Regions from separate parts of the Streptomyces sp. BBFR102 genome, predicted to be linked through region 2. Evidence: riboswitches for the same ligand, from Rfam matches in the RefSeq annotation. Region 2 holds a riboswitch; each other region holds the start of a gene.
What was found. A riboswitch is a leader RNA that binds a small molecule or an ion and turns the genes downstream of it on or off. The one in region 2 is predicted to bind cyclic di-AMP.
Positions count from the first base shown of each region.

Region 1: linked by a shared signal. The riboswitch ahead of ACSLIC_RS23425 (peptidoglycan DD-metalloendopeptidase family protein) and the one ahead of ACSLIC_RS11950 (M23 family metallopeptidase) in region 2 are both predicted to bind cyclic di-AMP.
Region 3: linked by a shared signal. The riboswitch ahead of ACSLIC_RS09065 (NlpC/P60 family protein) and the one ahead of ACSLIC_RS11950 (M23 family metallopeptidase) in region 2 are both predicted to bind cyclic di-AMP.
Region 4: linked by a shared signal. The riboswitch ahead of ACSLIC_RS01540 (C40 family peptidase) and the one ahead of ACSLIC_RS11950 (M23 family metallopeptidase) in region 2 are both predicted to bind cyclic di-AMP.

Region 1 is NZ_CP195757.1:5,295,358-5,302,812, forward strand. Features, by position in the region: gene ACSLIC_RS23415 (helix-turn-helix transcriptional regulator) at 188-1,141, opposite strand; gene ACSLIC_RS23420 (epoxide hydrolase family protein) at 1,205-2,362, shown strand; gene ACSLIC_RS23425 (peptidoglycan DD-metalloendopeptidase family protein) at 2,817-3,761, opposite strand; cyclic di-AMP (ydaO/yuaA leader) riboswitch at 3,763-3,943, opposite strand; partial or broken gene ACSLIC_RS23430 (SAM-dependent methyltransferase) at 4,353-4,805, opposite strand; gene ACSLIC_RS23435 (bifunctional phosphatase PAP2/diacylglycerol kinase family protein) at 4,834-6,357, opposite strand; gene ACSLIC_RS23440 (TIGR03086 family metal-binding protein) at 6,480-7,097, shown strand; gene ACSLIC_RS23445 (type 1 glutamine amidotransferase domain-containing protein) at 7,108-7,455, opposite strand, start outside.
Region 2 is NZ_CP195757.1:2,695,787-2,703,241, forward strand. Features, by position in the region: gene ACSLIC_RS11940 (PrsW family intramembrane metalloprotease) at 1-106, shown strand, start outside; gene ACSLIC_RS11945 (aldo/keto reductase) at 140-1,084, opposite strand; gene ACSLIC_RS11950 (M23 family metallopeptidase) at 1,408-2,475, opposite strand; cyclic di-AMP (ydaO/yuaA leader) riboswitch at 2,487-2,623, opposite strand; gene ACSLIC_RS11955 (PP2C family protein-serine/threonine phosphatase) at 2,882-4,054, opposite strand; tRNA gene ACSLIC_RS11960 (tRNA-Met) at 4,250-4,323, opposite strand; gene ACSLIC_RS11965 (TerD family protein) at 5,001-5,576, opposite strand; gene ACSLIC_RS11970 (ATP-dependent Clp protease ATP-binding subunit) at 5,935-7,455, shown strand, end outside.
Region 3 is NZ_CP195757.1:2,029,842-2,037,296, reverse strand. Features, by position in the region: gene ACSLIC_RS09080 (NlpC/P60 family protein) at 1-294, opposite strand, end outside; gene ACSLIC_RS09075 (hypothetical protein) at 565-699, shown strand; gene ACSLIC_RS09070 (hypothetical protein) at 747-1,100, shown strand; gene ACSLIC_RS09065 (NlpC/P60 family protein) at 1,211-2,386, opposite strand; cyclic di-AMP (ydaO/yuaA leader) riboswitch at 2,395-2,574, opposite strand; gene pcrA (DNA helicase PcrA) at 2,869-5,391, shown strand; gene ACSLIC_RS09055 (dihydrofolate reductase family protein) at 5,417-6,013, opposite strand; gene ACSLIC_RS09050 (glutaminase) at 6,198-7,455, shown strand, end outside.
Region 4 is NZ_CP195757.1:334,983-342,437, reverse strand. Features, by position in the region: gene ACSLIC_RS01570 (adenosylmethionine--8-amino-7-oxononanoate transaminase) at 1-1,034, opposite strand, end outside; gene bioB (biotin synthase BioB) at 1,027-2,250, opposite strand; gene ACSLIC_RS01560 (8-amino-7-oxononanoate synthase) at 2,425-3,591, shown strand; gene ACSLIC_RS01555 (DUF397 domain-containing protein) at 3,623-3,862, opposite strand; gene ACSLIC_RS01550 (helix-turn-helix domain-containing protein) at 3,872-4,735, opposite strand; gene ACSLIC_RS01545 (ATP-binding protein) at 4,987-5,418, shown strand; gene ACSLIC_RS01540 (C40 family peptidase) at 5,468-5,941, opposite strand; cyclic di-AMP (ydaO/yuaA leader) riboswitch at 5,945-6,115, opposite strand; gene ACSLIC_RS01535 (ATP-dependent Clp protease proteolytic subunit) at 6,782-7,393, opposite strand.

The DNA of each region.
Region 1 (7,455 bases), 2.6 Mb from region 2:
CCTTGAGGACGGTGGGGCCGAAGCCGGTGCCGCCCAGAGAGACGGACGCCCCGGGACGCCCGCAGGTGATTTCCCGCGAAGGCGCGGACGTGGGGGTGATCGTCGGTGCGACGACGAGGTCGAAGGCAGGGGGCCGCGATGTCGCGGTCCGGGGTCGGCGGGGACGAGGCGGTCGGCGCGGGCGGCGTCAGGTGCGTGTCGCCGCTGTGAGTCGGGCCGCGATCTCCCGTAGGTGTACCACCAGTTCGGGTGGCTCGTGCACGGTGAACGGCGTGGCCAGCAGGCCCAGCCACAGGGCCAGTTCGTCCAGGGAGTGCGCGCCGGCCGTCACCGTGCAGGACTGCGCGTCGCGTGGCTCGATGGTCGCCGCGGCGGCGGGCATGCGCTCTTGTACCCGGGCTGCCGGGGCGTGGACGGTGACGCGTGCCTGGTGGCGGTAGGGGGCGGTGGACAAGGCGCGGGAGGCGTAGTCGGCGAGGTCGGGAGCGGGGGCCTGACGGGGCGTGAAGCGGGGGCCGTTGGGGGTACGCAGGGTCAGACGGTCGACGCGGAAGGTGCGCCAGTCGGCGCGCGCGGTGTCGTAGGCGAGGAGGTACCAGCGGTGCCCGGAGAACACCAGGCGGTGCGGCTCGGCCTCGCGGCGGGTTCCGGTGGCGTCATGGGCGCGGTAGTGGAAGCGCAGGGTCTCGTGGTCCCGGCAGGCCGCCGCGATCGCCGTCAGGGTGTCCGGCGCGACCGTCGGCCCGGCCTGCGCCAGTGGCACCGTCACCGACTGGAGCGCGTGCACACGGTGCCGGAGACGGGACGGCAGGACGCCTTCGAGCTTGGCCAGTGCGCGTACGGAGGACTCGGCGATCCCGGCAACGGTTCCGCCCGCGGCCGTACGCAGGCCCACGGCGACCGCCACCGCTTCCTCGTCGTCGAGCAGCAGCGGCGGTAGTCGCGTCCCGGCGCCGAGCCGGTAGCCGGCTGTCCCGGCACTGGAGTGCACGGGGTAGCCCAGTGTGCGCAGCCGGTCAACGTCCCGGCGCACCGTACGTGGTGTCACGCCGAGCCGTTCGGCGAGTTCCGTGCCGGACCAGTCGCGGTGGCTCTGGAGGAGGGACAGCAGTGTCAGAAGGCGCGCCGAGGTTTCCCGCATGACGGGCAGTCTCCCTCGCACCTAGGACCGTATCTGTCCTGACCCGCCCGTAGCGTTCTTCCCATGAACAGCCTGGCGAGCACCGACCCCTCCATCCGCCCCTTCCGCATCGACATCCCGCAGGCCGATCTGGATGACCTGTGCGAGCGGTTGGCGCGCACCCGCTGGCCCGACGAACTCTCCGGCGTCGGCTGGTCCTACGGCGTCCCGGTCACCTACGCGAGGGAACTCGCCGAGTACTGGCGCTCCGGCTTCGACTGGCGCGCGCAGGAGGCCGCGCTCAACCGGTTCGACCAGTTCACCACCGAGATCGACGGGCAGCACGTCCACTTCCTGCACGTGAGGTCCCCCGAGCCCGACGCACTGCCGTTGATCATCACGCACGGCTGGCCGGGCTCGATCGCCGAGTTCATGAAGATCATGGGCCCGCTCACCGACCCGCGGGCCCATGGCGGCGATCCCGCCGACGCGTTCCACGTCGTCGCTCCGTCCATCCCGGGGTTCGGGTTCTCCGGGCCGACCACCCAGCCGGGCTGGGATCTGCACCGGGTCGCGCGAGCCTGGGCGGAGCTGATGCGGCGCCTGGGCTACGAACGTTATGGCGCCCAGGGCGGCGACAGCGGTGCCGTGATCTCGCCCGAACTCGGCCGTGTCGCCCCCGGGAACGTCGCCGGGGTGCACGTCAACGGCGGACTGGGCTTTCCGACCGGCGACCCGGCGGAGTCCGACGGATTGTCGCCGGTAGAGCTGGAGCGGCTCGGGCAGTACCAGGACCAGGACGGCAGCGGCTATGCGATCATCCAGGCCACCCGTCCGCAGACCGTCGCGTTCGGCCTGACCGACTCGCCGGCCGCACAGCTGGCGTGGATCGCGGAGAAGTTCAAGGAGTGGACCGACCCCGCCCGCGAGCTTCCCGAGGAAGCTGTCGACCGGGACCAGTTGCTCACCGACGTGAGCATCTACTGGCTGACCGGCACCGCCGCCTCCTCGGCCCGGCTGTACAAGGAGAGCGCGAAGTCCTGGGGCTCGGCCGTCTCCGCGTCCCCGGTGCCCCACGGCGTCGCTGTCTTCCCCGGGGACCCCGGAGTGCGTCGTATCGCCGAACGAGAGCACAACGTGACGCACTGGTCGGAGTTCGACCGCGGCGGCCACTTCCCCGCGATGGAGGCCCCCGACCTGCTCCTCGATGACATCCGGGCGTTCTTCCGGACGGTCCGCTGAACCGCCACCGCCCGAGGAGCCGGAGATCTGCCGCCCTCGCCTGAAGCGTGGTGCAGAAGGCCGGGAGCGGAGCGCTCCCCTTGCGGTCGAGGGCTGGACCGGTACGGGCGGGAGACCTTCACCGCGTTGCGGACGGGCCAGTTCAGGCAGTTGCGAGGAACTGGCCGCCTGACGGTCCCCGCGCCCTTCCTGCTCGGGGAGCGCGGCGCCCCGCGCGACACGCGGGAGGTGGCCGCACGCGTCGGCGCGCTGGTGGGCCGTGCCGAGGTGGAGATCGTGCCCGGCGCGGGCCACGCGCTGCCGACGGGCCGGCCCGCTCCGGTCGTTGATCCTCGGGACGGCCGGGCGGTAGCGACCGGCGGCACGCGCGCGGCCGGGGGCCGGGCCGGGGCGGTGTGCCCCGGTCCGGCCCCCGGCCGGCGGTGAGGAGAGGACCCGGCGGTGCCGGGAGGTGTCAGACGGAGACGCCGTGACCGCGCAGGTAGGCCAGCGGGTCGATGTCCGAGCCGTAGCCCGGGCCGGTGCGGACCTCGAAGTGGAGGTGCGGTCCGGTGGAGTTGCCGGTCGATCCGGAGAGGCCGATCTGCTGGCCGGCCGAGACGGTCTGGCCGGACGAGACCGAGAGCGACGACATGTGGGCGTACTGGGAGTACTTGCCGTCGGCGTGCTTGATGACGACCTCGTTGCCGTACGAGCCGCTCCAGCCGGCGGAGACGACGGTGCCCGCGCCGACGGCCTTGACGGAGGTGCCCGAGGAGGCGGAGAAGTCGACACCGGTGTGGTAACCGGAGGACCAGCTGCCGCCGGAGGCGCGGTAGGCGGTGGACGGGGAGGAGTCGACCGGGCGGACCCAGCCGGTGGAGGCGGCGGGCTGCTCGGCCTGCTCGGCCTGCGGCTTCGCCGGGGCGGCCGGCTGCGGCGCCGTCTCGGTCTTCTTCGCGGTGGAGGCGCTGGTGTCGGCCTTGGGCGCGGCCTGCTTCGGCGCGCTCTGCGGCTTGGCCGGGGCGGACTTCGGGGCCTCGGCGACGGTGCCGTCCACCGAGAGCTTCATGCCCGGGAGGATGAGGTCCGGGTTCGAGCCGACGACCTTGCGGTTGTCCTGGTAGAGCTGCTCCCAGCCACCGTCGACGTGCTGTGCGGCGGCGATCTTGGCCAGGTAGTCGCCGACGACGACCTCGTAGGTCTTGGTGTCGGCGGAGGCGTTCTTCGGCGCCTGCTGCTGAGCTGCGGCGACGGCCTGCTGGACGGCGACGGACTCCGGCGCCGACTTCTCGGCGGCCTGTGCGTGGGCGGCGCCCATCAGCGGCAGGGCCAGGGCGGCGCTGCCCGAGCCGGCGACGGCCAGCGTGCGGGCTATGCGCATGGTCCTGGTACGGCGGTGCTTCCCCTTGGCGGGCATGAAGGTTCCTCTCCGGCGCCTGCGAGGTGAGCTGTCGGGTTCGGGCTGGAGCTGCCCGGCCGCGCCGTGTGGCGCGGCTTCACCCCTAGCCGGGGGGCCGGTGGCGTGCGCGGTGCGCTGCTCCGGTTCCGGCGGCTTACCTGGGTCCCCCGCTCCTGCCGTGGAAGGGTCGATGTGGGATACCGGACGGCGGCAGGATTAGGCGGTCCATCCGGAATGACGGTGACCGTAGACGAGCCGGGCTCCCGGGAACAAGCAGCGTCGGCGCCCTGGAAGTCGCTTTCTTGATCCTTTGTTCCGGAGGTGGTCACCCTCCGTAGATTCGTGATCTTTCCGGGCGTGGCGGGTGCTGCGCCCCGGCCGGTGGTGGCTGCCACGGACCGTGACCGCTATGACGCTGCTCACGAGGCGGGCTCAACGGCGCCCGGCGTGGCGGCAATTGGCGCATATGGGGGTGGATGCCCTATATGTCCGTAAGGAGGGGTGTCGGTCGGCAGGGTGGGTAGGCCGGATGGGGCGCGGCGCCCGCCCCGCACGAGGGTGACGCTGTGTCACCCCGGCCGGGTGTGGACTCGCGGCCCGCTCCGCTCGGGCGCGGCAGAGCAGCTCCCCGTGGAGCACCGCGGACCAGCTGTCGGGGGCCGCCGCCCACCGACGCCAGGCCGCCGCGATCCGCTCCAGTCCGGCCTGGTCCGCCTCCCCGAGGCCGACCGCCCGCGTCGCGTACCCGGAGGCCGTCGCCCGGTCCGCCCCACCAGGCCCGCTCCGCCTCGTCGGCGTAGCACCAGGCGGAGGCGGCCGCCGTGAGGCCGTTGAACCCGGCCTCACGCGCCCACGCCCGCAGCCGCCGGCCCGCGACCCGCTCGCCCGCGCCACGGACCGGTACGGCTCCAGCCACGCGTCGAGTCCGGGGCGCGCCGGGTGCCAGGTCGTCGCCGCGCAGTCCGCGTTGCGCACGGCGACCAGGCGCCCGGCGCACACCCGGCGCATCTCGCGCGGGGCGCCCACCGGATCGCCGGGGTGCTGCGGCAGCCGGTGGGCGTGGGCGCCTCCCGTGCGCGGGGTCGCCGGATCAGAGCGACAGCGGCCGGTACACCCGCAGTCCCTCGTGGAGCTTGTCCAGCTCCAGGCTCGGACCCGCGTCGCTCACCTCGCCGTCGAAGGCGAGCGGCGTTCCCGGGCTGATCCCGCCGATCCGCAGCCGCTGCACCCGCACCGCCGCGTGGAACGGCGAGCGGGACAGCGGGCCCGCCAGCGCCGCGGCCACGAGCCGGAACCCCGGCCCGCGCCCGCCGTGCACCGCGCGGACGTCCAGCAGGCCGTCGGCCAGATCCACCCGTCGCCCGCCCGTCAGCCCCATCCGGCGGTAGGTGCAGTTGCCCGCGAACAGCAGCCACAGCGGGCGCCGCTCACCCTGGACCACCGCCTCCAGCGGATGGTCCCGGCGCCGCACCCGCACCGCCGCCACCACGTCCGCGAGCCGCCCGCCGACCCGGCCCGACCAGCGCTCCCGCTCCCGGACCAGCTCCGGGTAGACCCCCAGACTGAAGGTGTTGAGGAAGTGCCCGGTCCGCTCGCCGGAACGGAAGCGGCCCACGTCCACCGCGACCGCGTCGCCCGCCTCCACCGCCCGGCACAGCTCCTTCGGGTCCTCCATCCCGAGGTCGTACGCGAAGTGGTTGAGGGTGCCGCCCGGCAGCACCGCCAGCGGCAGCCCGTGCCGCAGAGCCACCCCGGCCGCCGCGTTGACCGAACCGTCGCCGCCGCAGATGCCGAGGGCCAGCGCACCTTCCGCCGCCTTCTCCAGCTCCGCCACCAGCCCCTCGCCCTCGCACTCCACCACCTCGGCCTCCGGCAGCAGCTCCCGCAGCACCCGCGCCTTGTCGGGGGTGCCGGCGCCCTGGTTCACCACCATGACCAGGCCGTGGCCCCGGGGCAGCGCCGGTACGTCCACCAGCGGGCGCCCGGGGGAGGGGAGCTGGTCCCGGGTCGGCGCCAGGCCGCGTACGGCGAAGGCGGCACCCGCGCCCAGTGCCGCCCCGGCCAGCACGTCACCGGGGTAGTGCGCACCGGTGTGGACGCGGGAGGCGGCGACCGCCGCCGCCAGCGGGGCCACCGCCGCGCCCAGGCCCCGGGACTCCATCGCCACCCCCGTCGCGAAGGCCGCCGCCGACGCCGCGTGGCCCGACGGGAAGGAGGAGGTGATCGGCTGCCGCTTCAGCTGCCGTATCAGCGGCACCGACTCCAGCCCCGGGCGCCGCCGCCGCACCGTCCGCTTGCCGAGGGTGTTGATGGTGGCCGAGGCCAGGGCGAGCGAGGCCAGCCCCCGCACCGCCGCCCGGCGGGCGCGCGGCGAACCGGTCACCGCGAGCCCCGCCGCGACCGCGCCCCAGAGCAGGCCGTGGTCGGCGCTCCGGCTCAGCTTCGGCAGCACCCGGTCGGCACCGGGCCAGCGGCGCGCCGCGACCGCCTCGAAGACGGTGCGGTCCAGCGCGACCAGCCGGTCGGCCGACGAAGCCGGGGGCCAGGCGCGCGCACGGCGGGCACCCGGGGGGCGCCACCGGGTGGGCAGGGGGTTCACAGGGTCAGGACGCATGCGGCACGGGTACCCCCGTGCGCGCCGATCACCCGCACCGGCGCGCGAGCCGGGCCGTGTCCGTCACCGGAACGGACGCCCGCCCCCGGCGAACGCGCCCCAACGGGGTGAGGATGGACCCCATGTCCTCCTCCGGCCCGTCGGGCGCAGACCCCGAGACGAGTACCCCCGGTCACTCCGAACTCCTCGCGCGGCACGAGGCCGCCCTGGACCTCTTCGACCGGAGGGTCCACGACATCCTCGACGACCAGTGGGACCACCCCACCCCCTGCACCGACTGGAACGTCCGCGACCTCGTCGCCCATCTGGTCTCCGAACAGCTCTGGGCGCCCCCGCTGCTGGCCGGGGAGACCATGGAGTCGGTCGGCGACGCCCTCGACGGCGACCTGCTCGGCGAGGACCCGGTCGGCGCCTGGGAGGCCGCCGCGCGCGGCGCCCGCGAGGCGTTCGCCGCCCCCGGCGCGCTCGACCGGACCGTGCGGCTCTCCTACGGGCCGAGCCGCGCGGACCACTACTGCGGCCAGATGACCACCGACCTGATCATCCACGCCTGGGACCTGGCCCGCGGCATCGGCGCCACCGAGCACCTCCCGCCCGAACTGGTCTCCTTCGCCGACCGCGAGACCGCCCCCTACGCGGGCGACCTCTCCGGCAGCGGCGTCTTCGCCCCGCCCCTCACCCCGCCCTCGGGCGCCGACCCCCAGACCCGCCTCCTGGCCCGGCTGGGCCGGGAGGCGTAGCCGCAGAGATTCAGCGAGACGCGGCCGCCGCCGTCGTGAAGACGCCCACCAGGGCCTCGTTGAAGGCCGGCAGGTCGCGCGGGGTGCGGCTGGTGATCAAGGTCGTCGGTCCGCCGGAGTCGACCCGGACCGCCTCGTCCACCCAGGTGCCCCCGGCGTTGCGGATGTCCGTCGCCAGGCTCGGGTACGAGGTCAGGGTCCGGCCCCGTACCGTTCCGGCCTCGATCAGCATCCACGGGGCGTGGCAGATCGCGGCGATCGGCCGACCCTGGTCGACGAAGTCCTTCACCAGGCCGACGGCGTCCGCGTCGGTGCGCAGGTGGTCGGGGTTGGCCACGCCGCCCGGCAGGACCAGGGC
Region 2 (7,455 bases):
GCAGGGGCCGACCGCGGCGGGGTGGGGGCCCGCATCTGCCGGACCCCCGGCGCCGCAGCCGTGGCCGTACGCGGCCCCGCCGCACATACCCCCGCAGCACCGGTAGCCGAGGCCGCCTCCCGGGAGGCTGCGGTCGGGTTCAGGCCGAGGCGACCGTGAGCAGGCTCAGTTCCTCGTCGGTCAGCGTGAGGTCGGCGACGGCCAGCAGCGCCGGGAGCTGTTCCACGGTGCGGGCACTGGCGCTCGGCGCGGCCACGGTCGGGCGTGCGGCGAGCCAGGCGAGGGCGACCGACGCCACCTCGACACCGTGCGCCTCGGCGACGGTGTCCAGGGCGGCCAGGACCTTCTGGCCGCGCTCGGTGGCCAGGAGCTGCCCGGCACCTGCGGCGCGGGGGCTCTCCACGGTGGTGCCCGGGCGGTACTTGCCCGTCAGGAAGCCGGCGGCTAGGGCGTAGTACGGCACCACCGCCAGGCCCGCACGCGACGCGACCTGCTGGAGGCGGCCTTCATAGGTGTCCCGGGAGACGAGGTTGTAGTGGGGCTGGAGCGCGACGTACCGGGCCAGGCCCTCGCGGTCGGCGAAGTCGAGGGATTCCTGGAGGCGTTCGGGGCTGATGTTGGAGGCGGCCACGGCGCGCACCTTGCCGGCCTTCACCAGGTCGTCGAGGGCGGTGACGATCTCCTCGACCGGCACCGACGGGTCGTCGAAGTGGGTGTAGTACAGGTCGATCCGGTCGGTGCCGAGCCGCCGGAGCGACTCCTCGGCCGCCGCCTTCACGTTGGCGGCGGAGAGCCCCTTGAACTGGGGGTGGCCGCCGACCTTGGTGGCCACGACGATCTCGTCACGGTGGCCACGGGAGGCGAGCCACTTGCCGATCACGGCCTCGGACTCACCGCCCTTGTTCCCCGGCACCCAGGAGGAGTACGTGTCCGCGCTGTCGAGGAAGTTGCCGCCCGCGGCGGCGTAGGCGTCGAGGACGGCGAAGGACTGCGCCTCGTCCGCGGTCCAGCCGAAGACGTTGCCGCCGAGGGCCAGCGGAAAGACGTCGAGATCAGAGTTGCCGAGAGGACGGAGAGAGGTCATGGGGAGATCAACAAACGAGCCGGTCCGCCCATTCCTGGTGCAGCCGCATCCGGAGGGGACGCGCGGGTGGTGTGGAGACGAACAGGTCCGGCGGCCCTGACGTCGGGGGGTAGCCGTCAGGACCGCCGGAGTTCAGCCCGGCCGCTGCGGGACGCGGTCGCCCCGCAGCGGCCGGTGAGTCACGCAGAAGGAGCGCAGGAGACGCGGGAAGGGACCAGCTCGGAGGATGTGGACACACCGGCTGTGAACCGTGCCGGGGTGAAGCGACAGGCGGGCGCCCGTGCCCCGTTCAGACCTCGGGGAGGCGCCCGCCCGTCGGCACGTCAGATGTTGAGGCCCTTGCTCCGCAGCCAGCTGAGCGGGTCGACGCCGTCGCCGCCGCCCGGGTGGATCTCCAGATGGAGGTGGGGCCCGGTGACGTTGCCGGTGGCGCCGACGCGGCCGATCACGTCGCCGGTGGTGACCTTCTGACCGGCGCTGACCGACATCGACGACTGGTGGGAGTACCAGAGTTCGGTGCCGTCCTCCAGCTCCAGGATGGTCCGGTAGCCGTACGATCCGGCCCAGCCCGCTTCCTTGATGGTGCCGGAGTGGATCGCCTTCAGCGGGGTCCCGGTGGGAGCGGCGAAGTCGAGTCCGGTGTGGTAGCCGGAGGACCACATGGTGCCGCTCTGGCCGTAGGTCGAGGTCAGGGTGTACGAGGTGGTGGGGAGCGAGAAGCTGGCGGCGAGCTTGGCGAGGCGCTCGGCCTCCTCCTTCTTCCGCTTCTTCTCGGCCTTCTCCCGCTCCGCCTCGGCCAGCTTCTTCTCGGCGGCCTCCTGGACCTTCGCGGCCTCAGCGGCGGCCTGCGCGGCGGCGGCCTGCTCGGCGGCGTGGGCCGCGCTCTGGTCGGCCTGGTCCTGCTGGTGCTCGGCCTGCTGGATGATGCGGGCCCGCAGCGCCTCGCCGGCATCGGTGGTGCCCTGCTCGACGTCGGCGACGGTGACTCCGGCGCCGGTGAGCGGGCTGGCCGCCACCTGCGTGTCGGACTCCGCGTCGGAGCCCAGCAGCGTGCCGACGCCCGGCAGCGAGTCGACCTCGGGGAGGGACGCCTTGACGGACGAGAGGTCGGGGAGGGAGATGGAGACGGGGGGCTTCTCCTTGGCGGTGGCGATACCGCCGGCGCCCACCGCGGCGATCACGCCGACACCGAGGACGGTGGAGGAGCGGGCCAGGCCGCCGCCGCGCTGCTTCGCGACACGGTGTCGGCCACGGACGGGGCGGATGGACTCCTCGGTGGGATTCCATTCCTCCCAGGGCCCCCCGGCGGGTCCGTAGGCCGTGGGACCGGTGACCGGTTCCTCGTCGTTCGGCACGAACAGGGCCTCAGGGGCAGGACGGTTCGACGCCACGCGGGCGCTCTCCTTTCCTTCCTTCTCGCCTACCGGGTTAGCTGACGGGTTCGGAGCAGGAAGGTCTCCTACGGGCGCCTCGAAAGGCGTCCGATTCACCCCAAGGAGTGGTTCCCCGGTTCCCTACGGGATTCGGCGCGTGCGCGCGGAGCCGTCTCGGGTGACGGCCGGGACAACCGCGCTGCGTTATCGAACGTTAATAGACACCCACCCCGGATTCCAAGCTGTTCCAGGTGATCGTTGGACTCCGGGGCCTGGACGTACCGGGGCACCGGGGGGCGGAGTCGGGCGAGTTGACTGCCCCGAACCACCGCATCCACACCTGACGGTGTGTCAGTTGTTATGCGGGGAGCGTCCGTTCACTCACTCTCGGTGACCTGCCCGGCGACGTGCCGCGGCGGGCGCCTCAGGGCCGCCGGAGCGCGAGCAGCGCCATGTCGTCCTGCGGACCGCCGCCGGTGTGCGCGCCGACCTCCCGGGAGAGGGCCTCCAGGAGATGGCCGGGCGTCTCGAAGCGACGGCCCGTCAGCCGTGTCACCGGGTCGTAGAAGACTCCGCGCCCATCCCGCGCCTCCGTCAGGCCGTCGGTGAAGAGCAGCAGGGTGGCGCCGGGCGGGAACGGCACCGCGTCCGAACGGTCCGGCCAGACCCCGAGATCGCCCATACCGAGCGGCAGCGCCGGCTGGGTCGGCACCAGGGCCCGTACGTTTCCGTCGCCGTGGAGCACCAGCGGCTCAGGGTGGCCCCGGTTGACCGTGCGGACGACCGACTGCCCGGGCGGGATCTCCGCCAGCAGCGCGGTGGTGAACCCCTCGAACTGGTCCAGCCCCTCCCGCCGCACCCCCTCGCGGGCGAGGGCGCGTTCGAGCCGCTGGGCGACCCTCTCCAGGCTCGGCTCCTGCTCGGCGGCCTCCCGGAACGCGCCGATCACCACGGCGACCGCCTCCACCGCGCCGAGCCCCTTGCCGCGTACGTCGCCGACGAGCGACCGCACCCCGTACGGAGTCTCCTGCACGGCGTAGAGGTCGCCGCCGATGAGCGCGTCGGCCTGGGCCGCCTCGTAGCGGGCGGCGACGTCGAAGCCGCCGATGCGTTCGGCGGGGATGGGCAGCACGGCGCGCTGGGCGGCCTCGGCGATGTTGCGCGCACTGGCGAGTTCCTCTCCGCTGCGGATGACCAGGCGGTTGCTGAGCACCGCGAGGAGGGCGCAGGTCAGGATGGTGAGCAGCTCGGTGGTCGAGACCACCCCGCCCAGGGTCGCGGTCTGCCACTGGAGCAGGCCCACGACGCCCAGCGCGGCGCCCCCGGTCAGCAAGGTGCCGAAGAGCGAGAAGAACGGCGCGGCGATCAGCGGCGCCGCGGCGTAGAGCGGGCTGGCGCTGAAACGCGGCGGCGTGGCCTCGTCGAAGACGATCCCCGCGACGATCAGCGCCGCGGGCAGCAGCCGCACCAGCATTCGGGACCTGCTCCTCGTGCGGCCGTCGCCGAGAAGACCCCGGCGGGCCGCGCCCCGCTCGGCGGGAGGTGCCTCGGCGGCCGGGCGGCCCGTCTCCTTCTCCGCTTCGCCGCGTTTCCCCACCAGCCTGTCTCCTGATTTATCGGCCGGCCCCCGGTCGGCCCGGCCCGGACACGCACGCTCCCGCGCCGGCGCTTCCCCCCATGCTTCCGCCGGCCCCGTGCAACGGCGACCGGACAGCGCCGAACGAGTACCGGGACCACGCACACACGACGAAGGCCCGGACTCCTCGAAAGGAATCCGGGCCTTGGCCTTCAGTAGCGGGGACAGGATTTGAACCTGCGACCTCTGGGTTATGAGCCCAGCGAGCTACCGAGCTGCTCCACCCCGCGTCGGTAAGACCAACTGTACGCCATCTGGGAGGCCCCTCGCGCCACCCCTCGCTCCGGGCTCCCCGGGCCCGCCGCCATCCGGCGACGACAGCACGGACGGCCGGACGGCAGCGGGCCGCCCGGCCGGTCCGCCGCCGGCGTCCGCCTGCGGCCCGGGCAAGGGCGGTCACGGCCAGCGCGATCTGGCTTCCCCGTTCGGCCCAGCCGACGCCCCTGATCCCGGCGAGACCGGACCGGCCGGAGACGAAGACGCCGATGTGCATCCCCCACGATGCCGACGACGGTCAGCGGCAGCCGACACGCTGGCGGCCGGGGACGACCACGCGCCCCAGGACTCCGATGGCGACGCCGGTGCCGATCGCACCGATGGGCCCGCCATTCCTGTGGGCCACGCCGCTCGTTTCCGCCGTGCCGAGCCTGGCGGACCGTTGGCGAGCATGTCCCCCGCGCCGCGACGGGCCAGTCCCGCACCGGCCGGAATCAGGCGATCCGCGGCCTCGCCGGACTCTGGGTGGTGCGCGCAGGGCGCGTGGGACACCGGGCGTACGCCTCTCGCAGCCACGGCAACACCCCTCCCCGCGCCCACCAGGAGCACGGAGAAGGGGTCGCGGAGAGCCCGTCGCCCGCCCGGGGGATTGGGTTGCCGGCCGGGCGACGGGTGTTCGGGGGGGGGTGGGTCAGACGTTGACGCCGAAGTCCTGGGCGATCCCGGCCAGGCCCGAGGCGTATCCCTGGCCGACCGCGCGGAACTTCCACTCGGCGCCGTGCCGGTAGAGCTCGCCGAAGACCATGGCGGTTTCGGTGGAGGCGTCCTCCGTCAGGTCGTACCGCGCGATCTCGGCGCCGCCCGCCTGGTTCACCACGCGGATGAAGGCGTTCCGGACCTGGCCGAAGCTCTGACCGCGGGACTCCGCTTCGTGGATGGAGACGGGGAAGACGATGCGGGTGACCTGCGGCGGGACCGCCGCGAGGTCGACCTTCACGGCCTCGTCGTCGCCGTCACCCTCGCCGGTGAGGTTGTCACCGGTGTGCTCGACGGAGCCGTCGGGGCTGGTCAGGTTGTTGTAGAAGACGAAGTGCCGGTCGGAGACGACCTTGCCGGACTCGTCGCAGAGCAGGGCGCTGGCGTCCAGGTCGTAGTCGTTGCCGGTCGTCGTGCGGACGTCCCAGCCGAGCCCGACAAGGACCGCGGTCAGCCCGGGAGCTTCCTTGCTGAGAGAGACATTGCCGCCCTTGGCCAGGGAAACGCCCATGGTCTTCTCCTTCTGCGGTTCGTCCTGCGTGCTGGTGCCGGGTCCCGCACCGCGGCGCCGTACTGCCCCGGGTGCGGGCGGGGAGCGGCGGCCGGACCGGAGGGCCGGCCGCGTGTCGTCGTACGACTCGCAGCCGCCACGCCTGCGCCGGGCGCCGTGGGTGGCGGCGCCGACGCCGTCGAATCTACCTCATCTCTACACGCATGTAGAAGCAGTCCCGGGTGCCCTCGCCTTCCTGCCGCGGCCCGCACGTCCTCTCTGCCCAACAGGCGCATCCCGTCACCCTTTGTTCTAGTGGGAAAAGTCGCCAATCGACGGAAGAGCCATCAGCCAGCGAACCTCCGCGGAGGCACCCACCATGTCGTTGTCGTCCTTCGGGTCCTTCGGGGGCCCGGGCCCCGACCCCTTCTCCGATCTGCTGAACCGCTTCTTCGGGATGACTCCCGGCGCCTCCCCGCCCGCCGTCCAGCGGGTCCCCATCGGCCGGCTGCTCACCGATTCGGCCCGTGACCTGCTCGGCCGCGCCACCGCCAAGGCCGAGGAGGACGGCTCCGAGGACCTCGACACGGAGCACCTGCTGTGGGCGTGCACCCAGGTCGAGCCCTCCCGCTCGCTGCTGGCGCGGGCCGGCGTCGACCCGGACAAGCTCGCGACCGCCGTCGCGCAGGTGCTGCCGGGCGAGAGCCGGACCCCGTCCGCCGAACCGGGGCTCACCCCAGCGGCCAAGCGCGTCCTCATCGCGGCGCACGCCCGCTCGCAGGCGGCCGACGTCTCGTACATCGGGCCGGAACACGTCCTCGGAGCGCTGCTGGACGACCCGAACTCCGGCGCGGGACGCTTCCTCCAGGCGCAGGGCACAGACCCCGGCGCGCTCTCACGGCGTGCGGACGCGACAGCGCGCTCCGAGGGCACGCCGGCCTCGGGCAAGCCCGACAGTGAGACGCCGACGCTCGACGAGTACGGCCGCGACCTGACCGCCGAGGCCAAGGCGGGCAAGCTCGACCCGGTGGTGGGCCGGGCCGACGAGATCGAGCAGACCATCGAGATCCTCTCCCGCCGCTCGAAGAACAACCCGGTGCTCATCGGCGAGCCCGGCGTCGGCAAGACCGCGATCGTGGAGGGCCTGGCCCAGCGGATCATCGCGGGAGACGTCCCGCGCACGCTCCACGACAAGCGGGTGATCGGGCTGGATCTGTCGGGGCTGGTCGCGGGGGCGCAGTACCGCGGGCAGTTCGAGGAGCGGCTGAAGAACGTCATCGACGAGGTCAAGGCCGCCTCGGATTCGACCATCCTCTTCATCGACGAGCTGCACACCGTCGTCGGCGCTGGTTCCTCCGGCGAGGGCGCGATGGACGCGAGCAACATGCTCAAGCCCGCCCTCGCCCGCGGTGAGCTGCACGTCGTCGGCGCCACCACCATCGACGAGTACCGCAAGCACATCGAGAAGGACGCGGCGCTGGAGCGGCGCTTCCAGCCGGTGCTGATCGAGGAACCGAGCGTTCCGGAGACCGTGGAGATCCTCCAGGGGCTGCGCGACGGGTACGAGGCGCACCACGGGGTGCGGTTCAGCGATGAGGCCCTCGGCGCGGCGGCGGCGCTCTCCGACCGGTACCTGACCGACCGGTTCCTCCCCGACAAGGCGATCGACCTGATGGACCAGGCCGGAGCACGGGTGCGGCTGAAGTCCCTCGGGCGTTCCGGCGAGGAGATCGAGCGCGAGGACGAGCTGGCGAAGCTCACCCGGGAGAAGGACGAGGCGGTCGACGCGGAGCAGTTCGAGCGCGCCGGCGAGCTGAAGGAACGTATCGCCCGGATCGAGTCGGAGCTGGCCGGGATCGAGGAGCGCCGGGAGGGCGTCGTCGAAGTGACCGTCGACGAC
Region 3 (7,455 bases), 670 kb from region 2:
GAGCCGGTCGAGGCGGCGTTCGCCCTTGTCCGCCTCCTCCTTCGCCCCGTTGTACTTCTCGGTGGCGATCTCGGCCTCCCGGTGCAGCCGGTCCACCTCGGCCTTGACCTGCACCGGGGTCGGGTCGGGCGCGGCCTGCGCCACGGGCGACCCGGCGACCACCGACCCCGCAGCCCCGGCGAGGGCCAGCGCGGTGGCGGTGGCGGTACGCAGCGAGGCTCCCGGGGTGAGGCGCCCGGGGGCGGGGAGATTCACCGCCAGCTTGCGGAATCGAGGCTTCCGGTGCGAGGCCACAGCCGCGCGTCCTTCCAATCGGGGTCGGGGGGGGGTGAGCCGGGCCCTGGCGGAGCCCGCACAGGGGGAGCGGGTTTCGCCGGGCCGTCTCGGTGGCGCGGCCGGTGCCTGTGGACTATGCCGACTGCCGGACGCGCCAGGGAGGAGCTAATCCCGGATGTCACGGCCCGGTGCCGGATTGTCCGCAAACATCCGCCCGGAACCGCTCCCCGACCGCTTGCGACCACTTCCCCGCCACCTCTGCGCCATCTGCCGGGAGCCCGTGACCGAATGGCCCGCCTCCCGCTCCCGCCCTACGAGCAGGTGCTGCTCGACGAGATCCTCGCCATCGGTCCCGTCCGCGACGTCCGCACGGTGCTCAGCCGTGGGCCCCTGCCCGTGGACCACCGCCGTCTCGGCGGGTAGGACCCTGGTGCGCCGGGGGTGCCGGGGGCCTCGTTAGGGTGCGAGCCATGGACGTTCTCATCAATGTGTTCGTCGGCCTGCACATCATCGGCATCGCCGCACTCCTGGGTGGCTTCCTCACCCAGATGAAGGCGATCGGTGCGGGTACGGCCCGCTTCATCCCCGCCATGCTCCACGGCGCCCTCACCATGCTCGTGACCGGCATCATCCTGGTCGGTCTGCGCGAGATGGACGGCGGCACCCTCAACCACATGAAGATCGGCATCAAGCTGCTGGTCCTCATCGTGATCCTCGCCCTGGTCTACGTGAAACGCGACGACGAGAAGGTCGGCAAGGGCGTCTTCGCCGCCGTCGGCGGCCTGACCGTCCTCAACATCTTCATCGCCACCGTCTGGACCTGACCCCGCCGCCCACCGGGCACCGCGCGGGCCGCTGCACACACGGCGAAGGCCGGGTTCCCCCACCGTCGAGCGACGGGGAGGAGCCCGGCCTTCGCCGTCGCGCGGGCCGGTCAGGCCGGCCGCACCACGCTGTGGATCGGCATGTAGTAGATCGACTCGACCCGGACATCGGCGCCGGGCTTCGGGGCGTGGATCATCTCGCCGCCGCCGATGTAGATGCCGACGTGGCTGATGTCGTCGTAGAAGAAGACCAGGTCACCGGGTTGGGCGGCGTCCACGGAGACCTTCTGGCCGACGCCGACCTGGTCCCAGGTGGTGCGCGGCAGCGAGATGCCGGCGGTCTTCCAGGCGGCCTGGGTGAGGCCGGAGCAGTCGAAGGAGTCGGGGCCGGCCGCGCCCCACACGTACGGCTTGCCCATCTGGGCGCGGGCGAAGGCGATGACCTTCCCGGCCTTGGCCGCGTACGAGGAGTCGGGTGCCGTGGAGCCGCCGCCGGAGCCGGTGCCCGTGCCGGAACCCGACCCGGAGCCCGAGCCGGACTCCTCGCGCTCCTTCTCCTCGGCCGCCTCCCGGGCCTCGCGCTCGGCCGCCTCCTCCGCGGCGCGCTCCTTCGCCTTGCGCTCCGCCGCGGCCTGCTTCCTCCGCTCGATCTCGGCGAGCCGGGCCTTCTCCTCGGCGGTCAGCTCGGAGAGCAGGGTGCGGGCCTCGGTGAGCTTGCCCTGCACCTCGCGCTTGCTGTCCTTGAGGGCGCGCTGCGACTCGGTGAGGCTCTCCAGCTGGCGTGCGGCCTTGGCGCGTTCGCGGCCCGCCTCGGCCTGCTGGGCCTGGTAGTCGTCGATGACCACCTTCTGGCGCTGGGTGAGGCGGTTCATCAGCTGGCTCTGGTCGAACCAGCTCTGCGGGTCGTCGGCGAGCAGCAGGGTGGCGGTCTCGGAGAGGCCGCCGCTGCGGTACTGGGCGGCGGCGAAGGCACCCAGCTCGCCACGGGCAGCGTTCAGCTTGTCGGCCCGCTCGGCGACGCCGTCCAGCAGCTTGTCGACCTCGGCGCGCTGGGTCCGGGTCCGCTCCTGGGCCGCGTTGTACTTCTGGGTCGCCGTGCCGGCCTCGCGGTAGAGCCGGTCCACCTTGTTCTGCACCTCCTCCAGGGAGGGCTTGGCCGCCGGCCGTTGCGGGGCCGCCTGCGCGGTCTGCGACAGCAGGGCCACCGAGGTGAGGGCGGCGGTGGTGAGGCCGAGGGCACCGGCGGTGCGGTTGCGCGGGGCACGAGGCTTGCGATGCGACGCCAAGACGTGCGACTCCTTCCGTGGACCGCCTGCCGGGTCAGCTGTCGGGTTCGGGCGGACGGAAGGCTGCCCTACGGTTCCGGACGGGCGGGCCCCGAATACGGGCCTGGTCCGTGGCGGGTACCGATTCACCCCGGTGGTGCGCGGTGGGTCCCCGGCTCCGGGGCCCGTGGGGGGGGCGTACCGGATTCGGCAGGGGGCGGTGCGCTCCGGCGCGAGTCGCCGGTGGGGGACGAACCGACCCGGCCAGCACGCTAGCCAACTCGTGTGGTGCCTGTGAAGGTTGATGTGCGATATGCCCGATACGTTTTCGTTATCTTGTCGGTGAACGGTCGAAAGGCGGGCTCGGACGGTCACCGCGGTGACCTGGCGCACATCGTCTGGAGCCGCACCCGTGTCCGGTACGTCACGTTCTCCGCGGCCAGGGCTCCGGTCCCAGGAAGGCCGGCCCGGTTGTCGGCGGGGCGGCCTAGACTCGGTAGGCGATGAGCAGCCTCTTTGACGACAGCTTCCTGGCCGACCTCCAGTCCTCGGCGCCCTCCGCCCGGCTCGGGGACGAGCCGCCGCCCCCGCCCGAGGAGGAGGCGCCGGAGGAGATCCCCGCCGACCTGTTCGGCGGGAAGTTCGACGCGCCCGCGGACCGGGACGCCTACTACCGGGACGGCGCCCCCCGTCCCGCAGTCGACCCGGCCGCCCTGCTCGACGGACTCAACGACGAGCAGCGTGCCGCCGTCGTCCACAGCGGGTCGCCGCTGCTCATCGTGGCCGGAGCCGGTTCCGGCAAGACCCGGGTCCTCACCCACCGCATCGCCCACCTGCTCGGCGAGCGCGGCGTGCACCCCGGCCAGATCCTCGCGATCACCTTCACCAACAAGGCCGCGGGCGAGATGAAGGAGCGCGTCGAGGAACTGGTCGGCCCGCGCGCGGGCGCCATGTGGGTCTCCACCTTCCACAGCGCCTGCGTGCGCATCCTGCGCCGCGAGTCGAAGCACCTCGGCTTCACCTCGTCGTTCTCGATCTACGACGCGGCCGACTCCAAGCGGCTGATGGCCCTGGTCTGCCGCGACCTCGACCTCGACCCGAAGCGCTTCCCGCCGAAGGCGTTCACGGCCAAGGTCTCGAACCTGAAGAACGAGCTGGTCGACCCGGAGGACTTCGCGGCCCGGGCGGCCGACGGGTTCGAGAAGACGCTGGCGCAGGCGTACACGATGTACCAGTCGCGGCTGCGCGAGGCCAACGCGCTGGACTTCGACGACATCATCATGACGACGGTCCACCTGCTCCAGGCGTTCCCGGAGGTCGCCGACCACTACCGGCGCCGCTTCCGGCACGTCCTGGTCGACGAGTACCAGGACACCAACCACGCCCAGTACTCCCTGATCAGGGAGTTGGTCGGCACCCCGGCCGACCGCCCGGCGGACGTCCCCGAGGGGGCCGAGTCCGACCACGACCCGCTCCACCCGGCCCCCGAACCGGCCGAGCTGTGCGTGGTGGGCGACGCCGACCAGTCGATCTACGCCTTCCGCGGCGCCACCATCCGCAACATCCTCCAGTTCGAGGAGGACTACCCGAACGCCACCACGATCCTGCTGGAGCGGAACTACCGCTCCACCCAGACCATCCTCACCGCGGCCAACGCCGTCATCGAGCGGAACGAGAACCGCCGCCCGAAGAACCTCTGGACCGACGCCGGGGCCGGCGCCGGGATCACGGGGTACGTCGCGGACACCGAGCACGACGAGGCCCAGTTCGTCGCCGAGGAGATCGACCGGCTGACCGACGCGGGCGACGCCAAGGCGGGCGACATCGCGGTCTTCTACCGCACCAACGCCCAGTCCCGGGTCTTCGAGGAGATCTTCATCCGGGTCGGCCTGCCCTACAAGGTCGTCGGCGGCGTCCGCTTCTACGAGCGCAAGGAGGTCCGCGACGTCCTCGCCTACCTGCGCGTCCTCGCCAACCCGGAGGACAGCGTCTCCCTGCGCCGCATCCTCAACACCCCCAAGCGCGGCATCGGCGACCGCGCCGAGGCGATGATCGACGCCCTCGCGCAGCGCGAGCGGATCAGCTTCCCGCAGGCCCTGCGCCGGGTCGACGAGGCGTACGGCATGGCGGCCCGCTCCGCCAACGCCGTCAAGCGGTTCAACGCGCTGATGGAAGAGCTGCGCACGGTGGTCGAGTCCGGCGCCGGGCCCGCCACCGTCCTGGAGGCGGTCATGGAGCGCACCGGTTACCTCGCCGAACTCCAGGCCAGTACCGACCCGCAGGACGAGACCCGCATCGAGAACCTCCAGGAGCTGGCCGCCGTCGCCCTGGAGTTCGAGCAGGACCGCGGCGAGGAGGAGGGCGCCGGGACGCTCCCCGAGTTCCTGGAGCAGGTCGCCCTGGTCGCCGACTCCGACCAGATCCCCGACGAGGACGAGGACGGCTCCGGCGTCATCACCCTGATGACCCTGCACACCGCCAAGGGCCTGGAGTTCCCCGTCGTCTTCCTCACCGGCATGGAGGACGGCGTCTTCCCGCACATGCGCGCCCTCGGCCAGACCAAGGAGCTGGAGGAGGAGCGCCGCCTCGCCTACGTGGGCATCACCCGCGCCCGCGAGCGGCTCTACCTCACCCGCGCCGCCATGCGCAGCGCCTGGGGCCAGCCCTCGTACAACCCGCCCTCCCGCTTCCTGGAGGAGATCCCCGAGCAGCACCTGCACTGGAAGCGGACCGGGGCCATGGGCGCGCCGGCCGCCGTGAGCCCGCGCGGCCCGGCCGGTTCGGTCGCCTCCTCGCTCTCCTCCTCCGCCCGCGCCAAGGGCGCCCCGGCCTTCGCCACCCGGCGCGCCGCCGAGCAGCCGGTGGTCTCGCTGGCCGTGGGTGACCGCGTCACCCACGACCAGTTCGGCCTCGGCACGGTCGTCGGCGTCAAGGGAGCGGGCTCGGCCGCCGAGGCCACCGTCGACTTCGGCGGCGAGAAGCCCAAGCGGCTGCTGCTGCGGTACGCGCCGGTCGAGAAGCTGTAGGGGAGCGGCCCCGGGCCGTACCGGGTCAGCCTTCGCGCAGGACCCGGTACGTGCAGACGTTGACGCCGGCCGGGCTGGTCGTGGTGGAGACCAGCTCCAGCGGCCGCTTGCCGCCGTCCGTCGGGTAGAGCGACTTGCCGCCCCCGAGCAGTACCGGCATGACGATCAGCCGCAGCTCGTCGACCAGGCCCTCGGCGAGGAGCGTCCGGGCCAGCGAGGCGCTGCCCAGCAGGACGAGGTCGCGCCCCCCGCCGGCGCGCAGCCCGCGGATCACCTCCAGCGCCTCGCCCCCGGCGATCAGCTGGCTGTTGTTCCAGGTCAGGTCGGCCTCGCCGAGCGTGCCGGAGACCACGTACTTGCGGATCGCGTTCATCCGCCCGGCGAACGGGTCGTCCTCGGCCTGCGGCCAGGCCGCCGCCATCACCTGCCAGGTGCGGCGGCCGTAGAGCAGGGCGTCGGCCCGCTCCAGCACCGAGTCCCAGGTGCCGCCGACGACCTCCGGGTCGAAGTAGGCGTTCGACCAGCCGCCGTGGGCGAAGCCGCCGTCGGTGTCCTCCCCGGCTCCGCCGGGTGCCTGGACGATGCCGTCGAGGCTGGTGAACTCGATGATGACGATGCGCATGGCGATGCTCCCAGGGTCGGTGTGTACAGCGGCTTGTTCCACGGTGCGCCAGGACAGACCCGTGGTGCGGGAGGAACTCGTCGCGTCGCGTCCTCTTTTCCTGCCGGGTGTCGCCCAGACTGGACGGGTGCGGTCCTGGGGCGGCCGGAGGGGCACGTCGGCGGGCCGCCGGGAGGAGCGAGGCGTGCGGTCACCGATCCCCGAGTACTTGGACGAGGTCCTCCGCAACTGCGGGGGCGACCGCGCGGGGGCCGTCGCCGACTACGTACCGGAGCTGGCCGCCGCCGACCCCGAGCAGCTGGCCGTGGCGGTCTCGGCGGTCGACGGCACGGTCTACGAGGCGGGCGACAGCCGCGCCCCCTTCACCATCCAGTCGATCTCCAAGCCCTTCACCTACGCCCTCGCCCTCGCCGACCGGGGATACGAGGCGGTCCTCGCCAGGATCGGAGTGGAGCCCTCCGGCGAGGCGTTCAACGAGCTGTCGCTGGAGCAGGGCTCGGCCCGCCCCCGCAACCCGATGATCAACGTCGGCGCCCTGACCGCCCACACCCTCGCCGGGCCGCCCGGTGCCCCGCGCGAGGAGCGGTTCGAGCGGATCGTCTCCGGCATCTCCGCCTTCGCGGGGCGGCGGCTGGAGGTGGACGAGGCGGTCTGCCGCTCCGAGCGGGAGACCGCCCACCGCAACCTCGCCATCGCCCACATGCTGCGCGGCTACGACATCATCGAGGAGGACGCCCCGCGCGTCGTGGAGGACTACGTCCGCCAGTGCTCCCTGCTGGTCACCACCCGCGACCTGGCCCTGATGGCCGCGACCCTGGCCAACGGCGGGGTGCAGCCCGTCACCGGTGAACAGGTGGTGAGCCGCGAGGTGGTCCGCCAGGTCCTCAGTGTCATGACCACCTGCGGGATGTACGACGCGGCCGGCGACTGGGTCACCACCGTCGGCATCCCGGCCAAGAGCGGCGTCGCCGGCGGCATCCTGGGCGCGCTCGCCGGACAGGTCGGTATCGGCGCCTTCTCCCCGCGCCTGGACCGGCACGGCAACAGTGTGCGCGGCGTCCGCGTCTGCGAACGGCTCTCCGCCGACATGGGCCTGCACATGATGGAGGCGCCCGCCCCGGCCCGCTCCGTCCTGCGCGGCGGCCGCGTCCTGCACGGCCCGGCCAGCAGGACGGCCCTCGTCTACGAACTCCAGGGCACGATCCAGTTCGCGGGCGCCGAACGCCTGGTACACGGCATCGCCCACACCCCGCCCGGCCACAACGAGGTCGGCCTCGACCTCAGCCGGGTCTACTCCGTCAACAGGGTCGCCCGCCGCATGATCCTGGAGACGGTCCGCCGCCTCACCCTCGACGGCCACGCCGTCACCCTGATCGACCCGGACGGCGTCCTGCCCGACCCCGACGCGGGCGAAGGAATCCGGCCACGTGTCGTCAGCATCT
Region 4 (7,455 bases), 2.4 Mb from region 2:
GAGGCGTTGGCCGCGGCGCAGGCCAGTGGGTTGCCCATGAAGGTCGGGCCGTGCGCGAGCACCGGGACCTCGCCCCGGGCGATCCCCGCCGCGACCCGGCCGGTGCACAGCGTCGCCGCCAGCGTCAGGTATCCGCCCGTCAGGGCCTTGCCCACGCACATCACGTCGGGAGAGACCCCGGCGTGCCCGGCCGCGAAGAGGGCGCCGGTGCGGCCGAAACCGGTGGCGATCTCGTCGAAGACCAGCAGCACCCCGTGGGCGTCGCACGCCTCGCGCAGCACCCGCAGCAGCGCCGGGGAGTGGAAGCGCATGCCCCCGGCCCCCTGCACCACCGGCTCCACGACCACCGCCGCCAGCTCGTGGGCGTGCCGCTCGACCGTCTCCCACAGGTGCGCCGTGTACGCCTCGGGGACGGGGGCGTCGAAGCCGTCCGGAGGCGCGTCGGCGAAGACCTGCCGGGGCAGCACCCCGGACCACAGGTCGTGCATGCCGCCCTCGGGGTCGCAGACCGACATGGGCTGCCAGGTGTCACCGTGGTAGCCGCCCCGCCAGGTCATCAGCCGGTGCTTCTCCGGCCGCCCCAGCGAACGCCAGTACTGCAGGCACATCTTGGCCGCCACCTCGACCGACACCGATCCGGAGTCGGCGAGGAAGACGTGCTCCAGACCCTCCGGCGCCAGCTCCACCAGCCGGGTCGCCAGCCGCACGGCGGGCTCGTGGGTGAGCCCGCCGAACATGACGTGGCTCATCCGCCCCAACTGGTCGCGGACCGCCTCGTCCAGCACCGGGTGCCGGTAGCCGTGCACCGCCGCCCACCAGGACGACATGCCGTCGACCAGCTCCGCCACCCCCTCGACGGGCTCCGCCAGCCGCAGCCGCACCCCGGAGGCCGACTCCACCACCAGCGGGTCGGAGCTTCCGGGCATCGGGCCGTACGGGTGCCAGACGTGCCGCCGGTCCAGGGCGAGCAGCCCCGCCGGGTCCGCCGGGAAGGACCCGGCGGGCGACAGCAGGGCCTGGGTGGGCTCAGGCATTGGGGGCGACGTCCGTTCCCGCACCTCGGCGCCGCACTGCCACCAGGTCGGTGCGGGCCTCGCCCGCCTCCCGCGCGGCCGGAACCTCGGGCTCCGCGTGCGCGCCGCCGCACGGGCCGCAGCCGCCGGAGGCCCCGGAGCCGCAGGCGTGCGCCGGTGCGCCGGCGTCCTCGGCCGCCCCGTGGCCGCCGCAGCCCCCCGGCAGCACGTCGGCGCGGTGCGCGGGCAGCGTCGTGGTCCCCGCGCCCTCCACCTCGAACCCGGCGTCCGCGATCATCTCCAGGTCCGCCTGGCCGGCCTGGCCCTCACTGGTCAGGTAGTCGCCCAGGAAGATGGAGTTGACCAGGTGCAGGGCGAGCGGCTGGAGGGTGCGCAGGTGCACCTCGCGGCCCCCGGCGAGCCGCACCTCCACGTCCGGGCAGACGAACCGCACCATGGCGAGGATGCGCAGCGCCCGCTGCGGGGTGAGGTTCCACTCGCGGGCCAGCGGCGTCCCCTCGAAGGGGATCAGGAAGTTCACCGGCACCGAGTCCGGGTCCAGTTCGCGCAGCGAGAAGACCACATCGACCAGGTCCTCGTCGCTCTCGCCCATCCCCGCGATCAGCCCCGAGCAGGCCGACAGGCCCGCGCCCTGCGCCCGCTGGACGGTCTCCACCCGGTCCGCGTACGTGTGGGTGGTGGTGATCTCCCCGTAGGTCGCCTCGGAGGTGTTCAGATTGTGGTTGTACGCGTCGGCGCCCGCCGCGCGCAGCCGCTCCGCCTGACCCTCCGACAACAGCCCGAGGCAGGCGCAGACCTCGACGTCCTCGTGGTCCGCCTTGATCGCCTCGATGGTCTTCGAGACCCGGTCGACGTCCCGGTCGGTCGGGCCCCGGCCGCTCGCCACCAGGCAGACCCGCTTCGCACCGCCGGTGAGCCCCGCGGCAGCCGCTTTCGACGCCTCCTCGGCGCCCAGCCAGGTGTACTTGAGGATGCCCGCCTGCGAGCCGAGCCGCTGCGAGCAGTATGAGCAGTCCTCGGGGCAGAGCCCGGACTTGAGGTTGACCAGGTAGTTCAGCTTCACCCGGCGGCCGAACCACTCACGGCGCACCCGGCCCGCCGCGGCCACCACGTCCAGCAGGTCGTCGTCGGAGGTGGCGAGCACCGCGAGCGCCTCGTCACGGGTCGGCAGCTCACGCCGAAGTCCCTTGTCCACCAGCGTCTTCAGGAGATCCATGCGGCTGATCCTGACGCACGGAGCCGCCCCGGGCCAAGGAGACTTCCTACAACGCCCCCGGTGAGTGCTGTGGGTATTACCACATCCTGCCCCGGCTTCCGACCGGCTAGTGTCTGTGCACTGCTCACAAACGGCGGCCCGGCCGCCCTGCCCCGGCGAAGCTGAGGACGGCCCATGCCCCACTCCACCCCCGGACCCGTCGGGCCGTTCGCCTGGACCAGCCGGGCGGCTGCCCGCCGCGCGGAGGCCGGGCTGACCCGCGCCCTGCGCCCGAGGCCCGCCGCCTGGGGCACGCTGGACCTCGCCGGCAACGACTACCTCGGCCTCGCCCGCCACCCGGAGGTCACCGAGGCCGCAGCCGGCGCCGCCCGCCGCTGGGGTGCCGGCGCCACCGGCTCCCGACTGGTCAGCGGCAGCACCGCGCTCCACGCCGAACTGGAGCGGGAACTCGCGGGCTTCTGCGGCGCCGAGGCCGCCCTCGTCCTCGCCTCGGGGTACGCGGCCAACCTCGCGGCGGTCACCGCGCTCGCCCCCGCCGGGACCCTGCTGGTCTCCGACACCGCCAACCACGCCTCGCTCATCGACGGCTGCCGGCTGGCCCGGGGCGCCACCGAGGTGGTCGCGCACGCCGATCCCGACGCGGTCCGCAAGGCACTCGCCGCCCACCGGGGCCCGGCCCTCGGCGTCTTCGACGCGGTCTTCTCCGTCGACGGCGACGCCGCCCCGCTCCCGGCGCTCGCCGCCGCCTGCCGGGAACACGGCGCGGGCATCCTCGTCGACGACGCCCACGGCCTCGGGGTCCTCGGCGAGGGCGGCCGGGGCAGCGCCCACGCCGCCGGGCTGGCCGGCGCGCCCGACACCGTCGTCACCCTGACCCTCTCCAAGGCGCTGGGCAGCCAGGGCGGCGCTGTCCTCGGCCCGGCCGTGGTGATCGACCACCTCGTCAACACCGCCCGCACCTTCATCTTCGACACCGGCCTCGCCCCGGCCGCCGCCGGCGCCGCGCTCGCCGCCCTGCGCCTGCTGCGCGCCGAACCGGAGCGCGCCGCCCGGGTCCGCCGTACCGCCCGCGACCTGCACGGTGCCCTCACCGCCGCCGGGTTCCAGGCCGCCCGGCCGGACGCGGCGGTCGTCTCGGTGCGCGCGCCCTCGGCCCAGGAGGCGGCCGACTGGGCCGCGCGCTGCCGCGAACAGGGTGTGGCGGTGGGCTGCTTCCGGCCGCCGTCCGTACCCGACGGCATCTCGCGGCTGCGGCTGACGGCCAGCGCCGACCTCACCCCGGCCGACCTGGACCGGGCTCTGGACGTCCTCACGCGGACGGCCCCGCCGACCGCCCGCTGAGCGGGGGAGGGCGGGGCCGCCTGAGCCGCTGTCAGGCCGTGGTGCCAGGGCCCTGCGCGGTGACGAAGCCCCGCCATGCGGCGGGGGAGAAGAGCAGTGCGGGGCCGAGGGCGTTCTTGGAGTCCCGCACGGCGAGCAGACCCGCGTGCGGGCCCGAGGTGAGTTCGGCGGTCTCCACGCAGTTGTTCATCCCGGTGCTGCGGCTGCTGCGCCGCCACCGGACGCCTTGCAGTGAGCTGCTGACCGGGACGTACCGAGGCTGTGCGGTCACGGCGCCTCCTTACGGGCCGTCGTCGTGCTTCTCGGCGAGGAGAAGCAGCGAGTCCTCTGCTGACAGCGCCCGCGCCTGAAGGGAGGCGAAGGCGTCGGCGTATGCCGAGAGGTCTTCTTTCCGCTCCAGATAGAGGCTACTCGTCAGGTGGTCAAGAACGACCAAATCCAGATCGTTCATGTTCGGAAAAGAGAAGATAACGAAAGGGCCGGTGAGGCCGATGTGTTCTCCCGAGGTGAACGGCAGCACCTGGACCACGACATGGGGGAGCGCGGCCGCCTCCCGCAGCGCCGCCAACTGGCCGCGCATCACCTCCGGGCCGCCGATCCGGCGGTGCAGCACCGACTCGTCGATCACCGCGCTCAGCTCCAACGGCCGGTCGGCCCGCAGCACCTCCTGGCGCGCCAGCCGCACCTCCACCAACTCGTCCACCTGCGCCTGAGGCACCCCTGCCAGGGAGGCCCTGGTCACCGCCCGCGCGTACTGCGGGGTCTGGAGCAGCCCCGGTACCACCGAGGTCTCCAGTGTCCGCATCCGCGTCGCCTGCGACTCCAGGCTGATGAAGTCCCGGTACTCCGGGGGCAGCACGCCCCGGTAGCGGTGCCACCAGCGCCGGTGCTCCCCGTCCCGCTCGGTGCCGGTCAGCGCCACCAGCAGTTCGCGCAGCCTCGGCTCGCGGACGTCGTAGGCGTCGAGCAGGCGGCGCACGTCCTCGGGCTTCACCCCGCTGCGGGCGGTCTCGATCCGGCTCACCTTCGACTGGTGCCAGCCCAGCAGCCCGGCCGCCTGGTCGCTGGTGAGGCCGGCGCGGCCGCGCAGGGCCTTCAGCTCGGCTCCGAGTTTGCGCCGGCGCACGGCGGGTCCGTTCCGCATGCGGGTCTCCTTCCGGTGGCCGTTTCGGTGCGGGCGACGCCGCCCATGGCACACCCGTGGGAGGGGCCGGATGCGGTCGCCCGTCGCAGAGTTCACCGCATCGAGCGACAGATATATGCACATCTTGAGGGATCGGCTCACGTGACGGACGACACAGTGGCAGTCTGACGTGGAGGCAACCGGTCCCGCCACACCCCGAGTTCATCCGTCCACGGGGCCGCGACCGGCTCCGAGGAAAGGGCGACGCAGCCATGGCAGACCACCACGAAGCAACCGTCACTCTGCCGAGCGATCCGGCCTCGGTCTCCGCCGCCCGCACCCACGTCCTGACCGTTCTCTCCGAGTGGGGCCTTCCGGCGGACTCCGAGGCGGCGGACACCGTCCGCCTGATCATCTCGGAGCTGGTCACCAACGCCGTCCAGCACACCCAGGGCCACTCGCCGACCTTCACCGTCTCCATGGCGCTCCACCAGGACGAGCGGCTGCGACTCGGCGTCACCGACAGCCATCCGCGCTGGCCCAGAAGGCTTCAGGCGGCGGTCCAGGAGGACAGCGGCCGGGGCATGGCCATCGTCCGCTGGCTCACCGCCGAGCAGGGCGGCCGGCTCACCGTCGTGCCGACCGCGGAGGGCGGCAAGACCGTCCGCGTCGACCTGCCCTGGCCCGGCACCGTCGGCGGCTGACCCGTACGCGTACGTCCGGGGCGTACGGGCCGGCCGCCGGCGGCGCCGCTCAGTTCACGCGCCCGTACCGCACGCTGCCGGTCCAGATCTTCTCCAGCCGCACCACCGCGCCGCTCTTGGGGGAGTGCCAGATCTTGCCGCCCCCGGCGTAGAGGCCCACGTGGTAGACGTGGCCGCCGGAGTGGAAGAAGACCAGGTCGCCCTTGCGCCGACTGGCGGCGGAGATCCGTTTGGTCCGGTTGTGCTGCTGCGCGGCCGTCCGTGGCAGCTTCTTGCCGGCCTTCTTGTACGAGTAGAGCGTCAGCCCCGAGCAGTCGAAGCTGCGGGGGCCTGTCGCGCCGTACCGGTAGGGCGAGCCCTTCATCGAGGAGGCGATCTGCAGCGCCTTGGCGGCGTGGGTGGCCGCCGCCGCCTCGGGCGCGGCGCCCGGGGCGACCAGGGTGGTGCTCATCGCGGCGAGGGAGAGGGCCGATACGGCGCCGGCCCGGGAGAGCAGGGACGGGACTCGATTGCGCTCAGTCATGCGTAACCCTTCGTCAGCCGCCTGTGAAGGATGACCTGTCGGGTTCGGACCTGCGAAGTCGCCCGGCCGCCGCGGCGGCTTCACCCCAAGGGCCGTGGGAGTCCGTCGCCGGTCTCCTGGGCCCGTCGTGCCTGGGTCCTCCACTCCTGCCGATCCACTCGGTGTCGACCTGTCGTCCGGACGGCGGCAGGACTCGGCGTCCGCCCGGACCGCCCCGCCGCTGCGGCGGGGGCTTGTCGTCCTGACGGATCTTCACGTACGAGGGCGGCGTTTTCGGGGAGGAGGGGGCGGTTTGTGAGTTCGGCCTCCCCTGCCCTGTTCGAGTGGGCACGGTGCGGGGCCCGGGCGTGTCCACGTCGGGACGCAGGGCCGGACCAGCGGCGGAGCGGCCGACGCGTAGACGGGGGCGGACCGCGTGCGCAACCCGGAGGGGCCGGGAAGAGGGGCCCGGAATACACCGTCCGGGGGTAGCCCGTACGGGCCGTTCCGGGCGTGGCGCGCCGGGCGTGTGGCGGGTTGTGCGCTCCGCCGCGCGGTGAACGGCGCTCGGCGGGGGCGGGGGAGCGCGACGGGCCCCTCCGCTGACGCCCCACCGGTCCGGAGGGCGTGCCCGGCGCACGGCGACGGCGGCCCCCGCTGTCCGGCTCCGGTCCTGATGAGACCCAGTCCCGCCGTCTCCCGGAGTGGGACGCGTGCCTCCGGTGTCGCCGCCCCCGCACCCGTCGGGCAGGGCTGTGCGGAGCCTCGGCGCCCCGGTTCACGGCGCGGCTGCGGCAGCGGCCCGATCGGCCCGTGGCACACACGGATGTCGCGGACACCGCACAGGATCCGCCGGATCCTCTAGCCCTTGCGGCTGCCGATCAGCTCATCGGCGAGGCCGTACGCCACCGCCTGCCGGGCGTCGAGGTGCAGGTCCCGTTCGATGTCCTCGGAGATCCGTGCCCGGTCGCGGCCGGTGTGGCGGGCGAGCAGTTCCTCCAACAGGGCGCGCATGCGCAGCAGTTCCTCCGCCTCGATGGCCAGGTCGCTGACCTGCCCCTCCACCGGGTCGGTCAGTGCGGGCTGGCGGATGACGGCCCGGGAGCCCGGCAGCATCAGCCGCTTGCCCGGAGCGCCGGCGGCGAGCAGGACGGCCGCCGCCGAGTTGGCCTGTCCGAGGCAGGTGGTCGCCACGTCGCAGCGGACGTACTGGAGGGTGTCGTAGAGCGCCGTCATCGCGCTGAAGGAGCCGCCGGGGGAGTTGATGTACAGCTGGATGTCCCGGTCGGGGTCGGCGTGTTCGAGGTAGAGGAACTGGGCCATGACGTCGGTGACGCAGGCGTCGTCGACCGGGGTGCCGAGGAAGACGATCCGCTCCGAGAAGAGCTTGCTGTACGGGTCCTGCGTCCTGGTTCCCTGTGAGGTGCGCTCGGTGAACTCGGGGAGGTGGTGGCGGGCGGTGGCGCGCTGCATGGAGGACCCCAGATCTCACGGACGGCGGTGCGGCGCTCGTTCGCCGCATCATCTGTAAAAAA